DNA from 2 places in the Pseudomonas sp. B21-031 genome. Region 1 is predicted to be linked to the other one. Evidence: riboswitches for the same ligand, from Rfam matches in the RefSeq annotation. Region 1 holds a riboswitch; the other holds the start of a gene.
What was found. Region 1 has a riboswitch for thiamine pyrophosphate ahead of LOY53_RS13190 (TenA family protein). Riboswitches for the same ligand answer to the same signal wherever they lie in the genome.

Region 1 (4,988 bases):
GGCACTGTCGCTGCAGGCCACCAGCATTGCGGTACTGATCGCCCTGGTCGCCGGCAGCCTGCTGGGGGGCATTGCCGGCTGGCTCGGTGGCGTCGCCGACCGGCTGTTGGCGATGGGGGTGGAAGTCCTGATGGCGATTCCTGCCTTGTTGTTGGCGATGGCCATCGTTACCGCCCTGGGTTTCGGCACGCTGGAAATTGCCCTGGCCGTGGGGCTTTCTTCGGTGGCGATGTTCGCTCGCCTGGCCCGTGGCGAAGTCTTGCGCTGGCGCAGCCGCAGCTTTGTCGAAGCAGCCCAGGTGGCCGGGGTTGGCCGCTGGACCAACCTTTGCCGCCACGTGCTACCACATGCCGCAGGGCCGTTGCTGGCCCTAGCCGCACTGGAATTTGCCAGCGCCGTGTTGGCCGTCTCGGCCCTGAGCTTTCTGGGCTTTGGCGCGCCGCCGCCCCAGCCGGAATGGGGCTTGCTGATCGCCGAGGGGCGCAACTACATGGTCGTCGCCTGGTGGTACACCACCTTGCCTGGCCTGGTGGTGGCCGCAGTGGTGCTTGCCACTCAACAACTGGCGCGCAGCCTGCAACAACTTCAAGGAGCAGCGTGATGAGTTCGCCACTGGTTCGTATCCGCCAGTTCCGCGTCGACTACCCCGGCAGCCAACAACCCGCCGTGCAGGCGCTGGACCTGGAGATTGGCGCGGGCGAAATCGTCTGCCTGGTCGGCGAGTCCGGCTCAGGCAAGTCCACTACCGCGGCCGCGCTGGCGGGTCTGTTGCCGGCTACAGCACGGCAAAACGGCCAACTATGGCTACAGGGCCAGGCGCTCGACACCTTCAATGAGCGCGACTGGCAAACCCGCCGTGGCCGCCTGGTCGGCTTCGTGCCACAAGACCCAGGTACGTCGCTGGACCCAGTCAAGACCATCGGCGCGCAGGTGATCGAGGCCATGACCGTACATGGCGTAGCGCACAGTGAAGCCCATGCCAAGGCGCTGGCCTTGCTGCAGCAGGTTGGCCTCAAGGCGCCCGAGCAACTGCTGCGGTGCTACCCTCATCAGTTGTCGGGCGGCATGTGCCAGCGGGTATTGATCGCCATCGCCCTGGCCAATGACCCGCCGCTGCTGATCGCCGACGAGCCCACCAGCGCCCTCGACGTGAGTGTCCAGCGGCAGATCCTCGACCGTTTGCAGCATTTGGTGCGCGCGCGCGGCAGCAGCCTGTTGCTGATCACCCATGATTTGGCGGTAGCGCTGGACCGCGCCGACCGTATTCTGGTCATGCGCCACGGCCAACTGCTCGAAAGCGGCACGCCCGAACACCTGTGGCATACCCCCAGCCACCCCTACACCCGCCAGTTGCTCAATGCCTCACCCCTGGCACGGTTGCAGCAGCGTCGTACTCGCCCGGCCGATCACCCTGCGGCGCCCTTGCTGCAGGTCACTGGGCTGCAGCGGCGCTTCAACCGCCAGGGGCCTGCGGCCGTGGCGGATGTCAGTTTCAGCCTGCCTCGTGGCAGCACCACCAGCCTGGTTGGCGAGTCAGGCTCGGGCAAGTCCACCACTGCGCGCATCATCCTGGCCCTGGAACAGGCAGACGCAGGCAGCGTGTTGTTCGATGGCGAGCAGGTGCTTGGCGCCAGCCGCAAGCAGTTACAGGCCTATCGGCGGCGGGTGCAGTTGGTGTACCAGAACCCTTGGGCTGCACTCGACCCGCGGCACAGCCTGCTGGACATCATCAGTGAGCCGCTGCGCGCCTTCGCCATCGGCAACCGGCGCGATGATCGCCAGCGGGTGGTCGAGCTGCTGGGACGTGTCGGGCTACCTGCCGACTTGCTGCAGCGGCGCCCTGGCCAGTTGTCCGGTGGGCAACGGCAACGGGTCGCCATCGCCCGTGCGCTGGCCGCCGAGCCGGAATTGTTGGTACTGGATGAGCCGCTGTCAGCGCTGGACGCACCGGTGCAGGCGCAAGTGCTGGAGCTGTTGCAGACCTTGCAACGCGACCTGGGCCTGACCTACCTGTTCGTCTCCCACGACCTCGCCACGGTACGCGGCATCAGCGACCAGGTGCTGGTGATGAACCAGGGCAGGCTGGTGGACCACGGGCCTACCGAGCAGGTATTCGAGCAACCAGCGAGTGAATACACACGCCGCTTGCTGGCGGACATGCCTGGGTGGCGAGGCCTACAGCCGGCACCCCCAGCCTTGCCTTCCCGTCATGCGCGATCCGGGTAGGAGCAGCCTTGTGCTGCGAAGAGGCCGGTGAAAACACCATTAATCTTCGCTGCTGCCACTGGCCTCTTCGCAGCACAAGGCTGCTCCTACCTGGATTTTTCAATGATCAACGAGGGCCATTGATCCCTACTTCGCGCCCTCCAGCCCCATCTGCCAGAAATCGGCCTCCAGGCTCGACGCCTGGCCAAAGATCCCTGCCAGCTCCACGAAGCGTTGTTCGGTCATGCTCCGCGCGGCCAGTTCATCCAGGTGCTTGCGGGCATTGGCCGCCACCTGCTGATACCCCTCCCCGGCATACTCAGCGATCCACTCACGGTAAGGGTGATCGCTCAGGTCACCAATCCGCTCAGCCAACGTCCGGCCAATTTCCGCATAGCCGATCACACAGGGCGCCAGCGCCACATGCAGCTCCAGCAGATCGCCGGCGGCGCCGCAGTCGAGCACATAGCGGGTATACGCCACCGTGGCCTGGTGCTCCGGTGCGGCCTGGATATCGGCCTGGCTCAGCCCCCAACGCGCGCACAGGCGCAGGTGCAACTCGGTTTCGTCGAGAATCGCCGCCAGCCCGGCCTGGGCGGCGCGGATGTCGGCCGGCAGGCGGCTCTTGTAAGCGGCCAGGGCCCAGGCGCGGGCGAACTGGATCAGGAACAGGTAGTCCTGCACCAGGTACGTCCGGAACGCCGCCTCGCTCAGCGTGCCTTCACCCATCTGCTGCACGAAATCATGCTCGACATAGCGGTGCCACTCGCCCGTGGTGGCGGCCTTGAGGCGATCGAAAATATCCATGCTCACGCCTCCCCCTCGTAGACCGCATCGAAGAAGGCCAGCTCCAAGGCCACGGTACGCAGATAGAAATCGGTGCTCAGCTCGGCTTCCTGCGGCCCGACGCGGTCCAGCTCGGCCTGCAGGAAGGCGACAAACGCCTGGAACGCGGGGTTGTCGTGCAAGGTGATCCATTCGGCATGTACGAAGTGTTCAGGCAAGGGTTTCGGCGCCTTGAGCGCCCAGTCCAGGTACAACCCTTCGGCGACATTCAATACTGCCAACGCGGCAGCGTATGAGCGGGTTGCCGCCGCTTCGCGCATGATCGCCTTGAAACCTGCGGTCGGCGCAGTGTCCGCGGCTTCTACACGCTGCGCCGGGCTGACGTCCAACGCCTCGAAGGCGCGCAGGAAATAGGTGTTCTCATCGCTGGAAATCATCCCGGCGAACTGGCCGAAGCGCAGGCGCGCCTCGAAGGTGTCCGCGGTGGCGATCGCAGCGCCGAGCAGGGTCAGGAAGCTGTCGAGAAAGCGGTGGTCCTGCACCAGGTAGCGGACCATGATCGGGTTTGGCAGGCTGCCGTCGCACAGTTGGCTAACGAAGCGGTGCCCGACGGCCGCCGACCAGGTCGGCTCGCTCTGACGGCGCAGGGTTTGCGTGAAGCGTTCGGTCATGATGCTGTCCTCTGCAAGGGGTGACAGCGAGACCGTTGAAGCTGGCATGGACTGGCCTCGCAGTGAGGCCGGCAAAAAGGCAGGTTTCAAGTCCCATCCCTTCGCCGGCATGATCCGGATCAGGTTCGAAGGGTCACCGCGCTGCAACGCTCAGCGGTTTCTCAGCCCGTTGCCGGGCTCCCCTTGGTGGCCCACAGGTATACAGCAGGTAGGAAGGTGCTGTCACGCCCCAAACAGTGGGCCTTGGGTGACCCGCTAGTGGGTGCCTGTCCCCAGCCCCGGCACGCCATTATTTAGCGCGACTCAGGTTTTTAAAGGATTTGTTTAACAAAGCATTACCGAAACATCTGTTGGCACAGCCGTTGCTCAGGCCCCTTCACCAGGCAAAACGCCATTGATGGCCCCAAGCCATAACGCCGCGAGCGAGGCACCAGGCAATGAAAACACCTGCCGTGAGTCACCCAACCAGGCACACATTTAAACTGTCTGCCGTCACCGTGCTGATGCTCAGCCTTGGGCTGAACCCGGCAATCGCGTCTTCCCTCGATGACGTCGGTCAGCCGCCGCCGACCGACCCTTCGGCCTACACCGACCAGCCGGACGACCCAAACCCGGCGTTGCTCAACCTGTACAGCTTACCGGAAGCCAACGAAGGCTCGTTGGAACTCACCGATGGCGTCCACGGTGACCGTTCGACCGTACGCCAGGACAACGTGCTACCGCCCGCCATGCAAACGTCTGATAAATACCCTACCAACGGCAAGCCCAGCCCGCTGTTCGGTGCCCAGCCTTTTACCCAGCAATTGCTGCTGTTCGAAGAATTCGGCCCAGAAAAACTCGACCCAAGCATCCCGGCACCGGACCTTACCTTCCCCGTACCAACCTTAGGCGCGGCCCCGGCACAAGACCCGAATGTGGTCGCCCGCAGCGGCCCCAGTGGCACGGCCCTGGAAGCCTTCCTCAAGCAACCGGGCCTGTACCCATTCCCTACTCAGTTCTCCAACGTGCTCGACCGCAACCCGTGGAAAGCGCAGATCGAGATGTTCCTCAACCGCCACCCGGTCGGCTCGCCAGCTGAAGGACGCCCACCAGGAAAGGGCTGGTCCCATCAGCGTTGGAACGAGTTCTACCCTCAGGCCGCGTTCAAGACCGCCCAAGCTGGCGCACGCATCAACCTCGGGCTGCGTGACCGCAAGCAAATGCACAACTATGCGGTCGGCGAGTTCGCGCCGGGCGGGCTGTACTACCAGACTTCGGACATCCCCACCACGCTGGGCACCACCAAGGGCATCGACACCCGCTTCCACCCAAGCTTCCCTCTGCAAA
Region 2 (4,988 bases), 2.4 Mb from region 1:
CTTCGGCGGCATCGACGGCGTAGTTGGTCGCCAGCAGGTTGAGGTTCTGGCGGGCAGCGGTTTCTACCCAGGACTTGGCGTCATTGGGCATAGGCACCTGGATCGGCAGGGTGTGGACCACACCTTGGATCGACGAGTATTCGCGATTGGTCAACGTCACCAGCGCCTCGAAGGCATCCTGCACCTGGCGCTCGGCGATGATCCGGTTGGCTCGGGCCGTGTCGTAGCTGGCCTGGGACTGCAAGACGTCAGTCTTGTCGGAAAGGCCCACATCGAAACGTTCGTTGGACTGGTCAAGCTGGCGCTTGAAGGCGGATTCCTCGGCCTTGGTCGCGGCCAGGTTATCCTGGGCCCGGAGCACGGCAAAGTAGTTTTGCGCGGTCTGCAGGATCAGGTTCTGCTCAGTGGCAGACAATTCCAGCGCCGCCTGTTCGTTGACCGCCTCGGCCGCCTGCAACTGGAACCAGCGGTCGGCACGGAACACCGGCTGCGCCAGGGTGGCGCTCCAGGCGTTGCCGCTGCGGTTGGCGGTGAGGGACGGCTCGTCGAGCTTGGTGCGAGTGTTCATCATCTCGGCACCCGCCGACAGGTTCGGCAGCAGGCCGGCGCGGGCCTGCGGAACGACTTCGCGGCGGGCGCCATAATCGGCGCGGGCTGCCGCAAGATCGGCGTTGTTGTCGACCGCTTCCTGGTAGACGCTGACCAGGTCGGTTTTAACCGTCATGGGCATTTCTGCTGCCCAGGCCATTCCGTTGGACGCACAAGACACGGCTATCGCCAGTGAGAGTTTGCGCAGCATAGAGGCAATCCTTGTACGAAATATAATTACTGAACTGTTGAGTATCGAGCGATGGGCCAGTGTAGTGCCATGCGCCCCCGGCAACAATCGCCCAGTGCGCCTTTCATCATCACCCGTATTTACCCGCTTGGCTTTGCCGACCACTCCAGTCTAGACTGCGCATGTTCTTGTCGGGGTGCCTTGAAGCAAAGGCTGAGATCGCAAAGTTGCGGATCCCGTTGAACCTGATCAGGTTAGCGCCTGCGTAGGGAACAAGATTGCTCGCCTTCCCGGGGAGCCTCTTGTGCCAGGTCCGGGAATGTCTCAGCTGCAAGCAGCTCACGGCACCCCCATGTATCCGGCACTGCACACCCGTAAAGGGGTGCGTCCGCGTCTTTCAGGTTCTCCCCGACATTCCATCCGCTAGGAAGCTGTCTGGAGAGCCCGTGATGAGCAAACAAGAAAAAACGATCAACCTCAGCGAATCGGCACAAGTCGATCAGCAATCCGTGCAACCGTTCCCCCGTTCGCGCAAGGTCTATGTCGAAGGCTCCCGCCCGGACATCCGGGTGCCCATGCGCGAAATCAGCCTGCACGACACCCCTACCGATTTCGGCGGCGAGACCAACGCCCCGGTGCTGGTCTACGACACTTCTGGCCCCTACACCGACCCTAACGTCATCATCGACGTGCGCAAAGGCCTGGCCGACGTGCGTTCGGCCTGGATCGACGCGCGTGGCGACACCGAGCGCCTGGGCGGCTTGAGTTCCGACTTCGGCCAACAGCGCCTGAACGATGCAGAGCTGGCCAAGCTGCGCTTCAACCACGTGCGCAACCCGCGCCGCGCCAAGGCGGGCGTCAACGTCTCGCAGATGCACTATGCCCGCCAGGGCATCATCACCGCCGAGATGGAATACGTTGCCATCCGCGAGAACATGAAGCTGCAGGAAGCCCGCGCCGCCGGCCTGCTTGACCAGCAGCACGCGGGCCACAGCTTCGGCGCCAACATCCCGAAAGAAATCACCCCCGAGTTCGTCCGCGAAGAAATCGCCCGCGGCCGCGCGATCATCCCGGCCAACATCAACCACACCGAGTTGGAGCCGATGATCATCGGCCGCAACTTCCTGGTGAAGATCAACGGCAACATCGGCAACAGCGCCCTGGGCTCCTCGATCGAGGAAGAAGTGGCCAAGCTGACCTGGGGGATTCGCTGGGGTTCGGACACGGTCATGGACCTGTCCACCGGCAAGCACATTCACGAAACCCGCGAGTGGATCATCCGTAACTCGCCCGTGCCGATCGGTACCGTGCCGATCTACCAGGCCCTGGAAAAAGTCGGCGGTGTCGCTGAAGACCTGACCTGGGAGCTGTTCCGCGACACCCTGATCGAGCAGGCCGAGCAGGGCGTGGACTACTTCACCATCCACGCCGGTGTGCTGCTGCGCTATGTGCCGCTGACCGCCAAGCGCGTTACCGGCATCGTCAGCCGGGGCGGCTCGATCATGGCCAAGTGGTGCCTGGCGCATCACCAGGAAAACTTCCTGTACACCCACTTCGACGAAATCTGCGAGATCATGAAGGCCTACGACGTCAGCTTCTCGCTGGGCGACGGCCTGCGTCCGGGCTCGATTGCCGACGCCAACGATGCTGCGCAGTTCGGTGAGCTGGAAACCCTCGGCGAGCTGACCAAGATCGCCTGGAAGCACGACGTGCAGTGCATGATCGAAGGCCCGGGCCACGTGCCGATGCAGTTGATCAAGGAGAACATGGACAAGCAGCTCGAATGCTGCGACGAGGCGCCGTTCTACACCCTTGGCCCGCTGACCACCGACATTGCGCCGGGTTACGACCACATCACCTCCGGTATCGGCGCGGCGATGATCGGCTGGTTTGGTTGCGCCATGCTGTGCTACGTGACGCCCAAGGAACACCTGGGCCTGCCGAACAAGGATGACGTCAAGACCGGCATCATCACCTACAAGATCGCCGCCCATGCCGCCGACCTTGCCAAAGGCCACCCAGGCGCGCAGATTCGTGACAACGCCTTGTCCAAGGCGCGTTTCGAGTTCCGCTGGGAAGACCAGTTCAACCTGGGCCTCGACCCGGACACCGCCCGCGCGTACCACGACGAAACCTTGCCTAAGGAATCGGCCAAGGTCGCGCACTTCTGCTCGATGTGCGGGCCGAAGTTCTGCTCGATGAAAATCACCCAGGAAGTACGTGAGTACGCCGCCAAGATCGAAGCCGTGGACGTGACGGTTGAAGAAGGCATGCGTGAGCAGGCCGAGCGATTCCGCCAGGAAGGCAGCCAGTTGTACAAAAAAGTGTAAGGCAATCCGTCACCACCGTGGGAGCGGGCTTGCCCCGCGAAAGCGTCAGCTGGGCCAGCGCGATTGGCAGGCCAGACGCCTTCGCGGGGCAAGCCCGCTCCCACCGTTGGATGCCTGTTCATCTCAATCTCTGCGGCGATCACAACAATGACCACCCCCAGCCATTTTTCCCCGGACCACCCGGTCCCCACCAGCCAACGCATCTTCGGCTTCGGCGACCTGTTCTCTCTGTGGTTCTCCCTCGGCATCGGCTTGATGGTGCTGCAAGTTGGCGCCATGCTCGCCCCAGGCATGGGCCTTGCCAGCGCGGTGCTGGCCATCGCCCTTGGCACCGGTGTGGGCGTGCTGTTACTCGGGGCGGCTGGCGTCATCGGCAGCGACACCGGCCTGTCGGCCATGGGTACCCTGCGGCTCAGCCTGGGCAGCCATGGCGCCCGCTTGCCGGCAGTGCTCAACCTGCTGCAGCTGGTGGGTTGGGGGGCGTTCGAGATCATCGTCATGCGCGACGCGGCCAGCCTGCTCGGCGCGCGTACGTTCGGTGAAGGCAGTGCGTGGAACAGCCCTATGCTCTGGACCCTGTGCTTCGGCGCCCTGGCGACCCTGCTTGCAGTCAGCGGGCCGCTGGCGTTCGTGCGCAAGGTGTTGCGCACGTGGGGCATCTGGGTGCTGTTGGGCGCGTGCCTGTGGCTGACCTGGAACCTGTTCGCCAAAGCCGACCTGGCCGACCTGTGGCAACGCGCCGGTGACGGCTCGATGTCGCTGGCCGTCGGCTTCGACATCGTCATCGCCATGCCGCTATCGTGGTTGCCGCTGATCGCCGACTACTCGCGGTTTGCCCGCAGTGGCAAGCGTGTGTTCGGCGGTACCGTGCTGGGCTACTTCATCGGCAATACCTGGCTGATGAGCCTGGGCGTCGCCTACACCTTGGCCTTTGCCCCCAGCGGCGAAGCCAATGCCTTGCTGCTGGCCTTGGCAGGTGCTGGGCTGGGTATTCCGTTGCTGTTGATTCTGCTGGACGAGTCGGAAAAAGCCTTTGCCGACATCCATTCGGCCGCCGTTTCCACCGGCGTGCTGGTACGCCTGAAAGTCGAGCACCTGGCGCTGGCCATTGGTGTGCTGTGCACCCTGATCGCGCTGTTCGCGCCACTGGCCCAGTACGAAAACTTCTTGCTGCTGATCGGTTCGGTATTTGCGCCGCTGTTCGGCGTGGTGCTGATGGACCACTACGTGATCCGTCACCGCCGCCTGCCGTCACAGGTCGATGGTTTGCACTGGCAGGCGTTGCTGGCCTGGGCCGTGGGTGTGGCGGCTTATCACCTGATTGCCGCGCAAGCACCGGACCTGGGCGCAACCCTGCCGGCGCTAGTGCTGGCAGGTGTGCTGCATGCGCTACTGAGCTTCAGCCGCGGCCGGGAAACAGCTCGGGCTTGATCACGCCGTTCAGGCGCGGGTAGGGGATCTTCAGCTCGACGTGGCCCATGGAGTAGGGCGCGATGGCATAGACCTCATACTTGACCACCACCGCGCCGTACGTCAGGGCGATGTGCGGCGACCGCTTGAAGGGCCAGGTCTTGACGAAGTCGGCGTCCTTGTCCATGCCGACGCTGATCATCCACGCGCGGTGCGACTCTTCGACGGTCTTCCAGAAGGTCTCTTCCTGGCCGGGCACCAGCATGTCCTGCAGGGTCAGTACCTTGTCCAGCTTGCGCGAATAGTTGATGAAGCCGCGCCCTGGCATGCCATGGGCGCCACCGCTGTCCAGGTAGCTGGACAGTTCGATGATCACCAGCCCGTCATGCTGTTCGCGTACCTTGGCTTGCAAATAGCTGCTGTTGCGCTTGTCGGCGCTGGCCAGGTACTGCTGCTCATACGCCTGCAGG

Region 2: it holds a riboswitch for thiamine pyrophosphate, as region 1 does, so the genes downstream of both, thiC (phosphomethylpyrimidine synthase ThiC) here and LOY53_RS13190 (TenA family protein) in region 1, are expected to answer to the same signal.

The regions. Positions count from the first base shown of each region.
Region 1 is NZ_CP087181.1:2,965,370-2,970,357, forward strand. Features, by position in the region: gene LOY53_RS13175 (ABC transporter permease) at 1-601, shown strand, start outside; gene LOY53_RS13180 (ABC transporter ATP-binding protein) at 601-2,226, shown strand; gene tenA (thiaminase II) at 2,353-3,012, opposite strand; gene LOY53_RS13190 (TenA family protein) at 3,015-3,662, opposite strand; TPP riboswitch at 3,742-3,856, opposite strand; gene LOY53_RS13195 (Ig-like domain-containing protein) at 4,100-4,988, shown strand, end outside.
Region 2 is NZ_CP087181.1:5,412,852-5,417,839, reverse strand. Features, by position in the region: gene LOY53_RS24250 (TolC family outer membrane protein) at 1-799, opposite strand, end outside; TPP riboswitch at 961-1,067, shown strand; gene thiC (phosphomethylpyrimidine synthase ThiC) at 1,228-3,108, shown strand; gene cytX (putative hydroxymethylpyrimidine transporter CytX) at 3,256-4,539, shown strand; gene LOY53_RS24235 (RsiV family protein) at 4,508-4,988, opposite strand, start outside.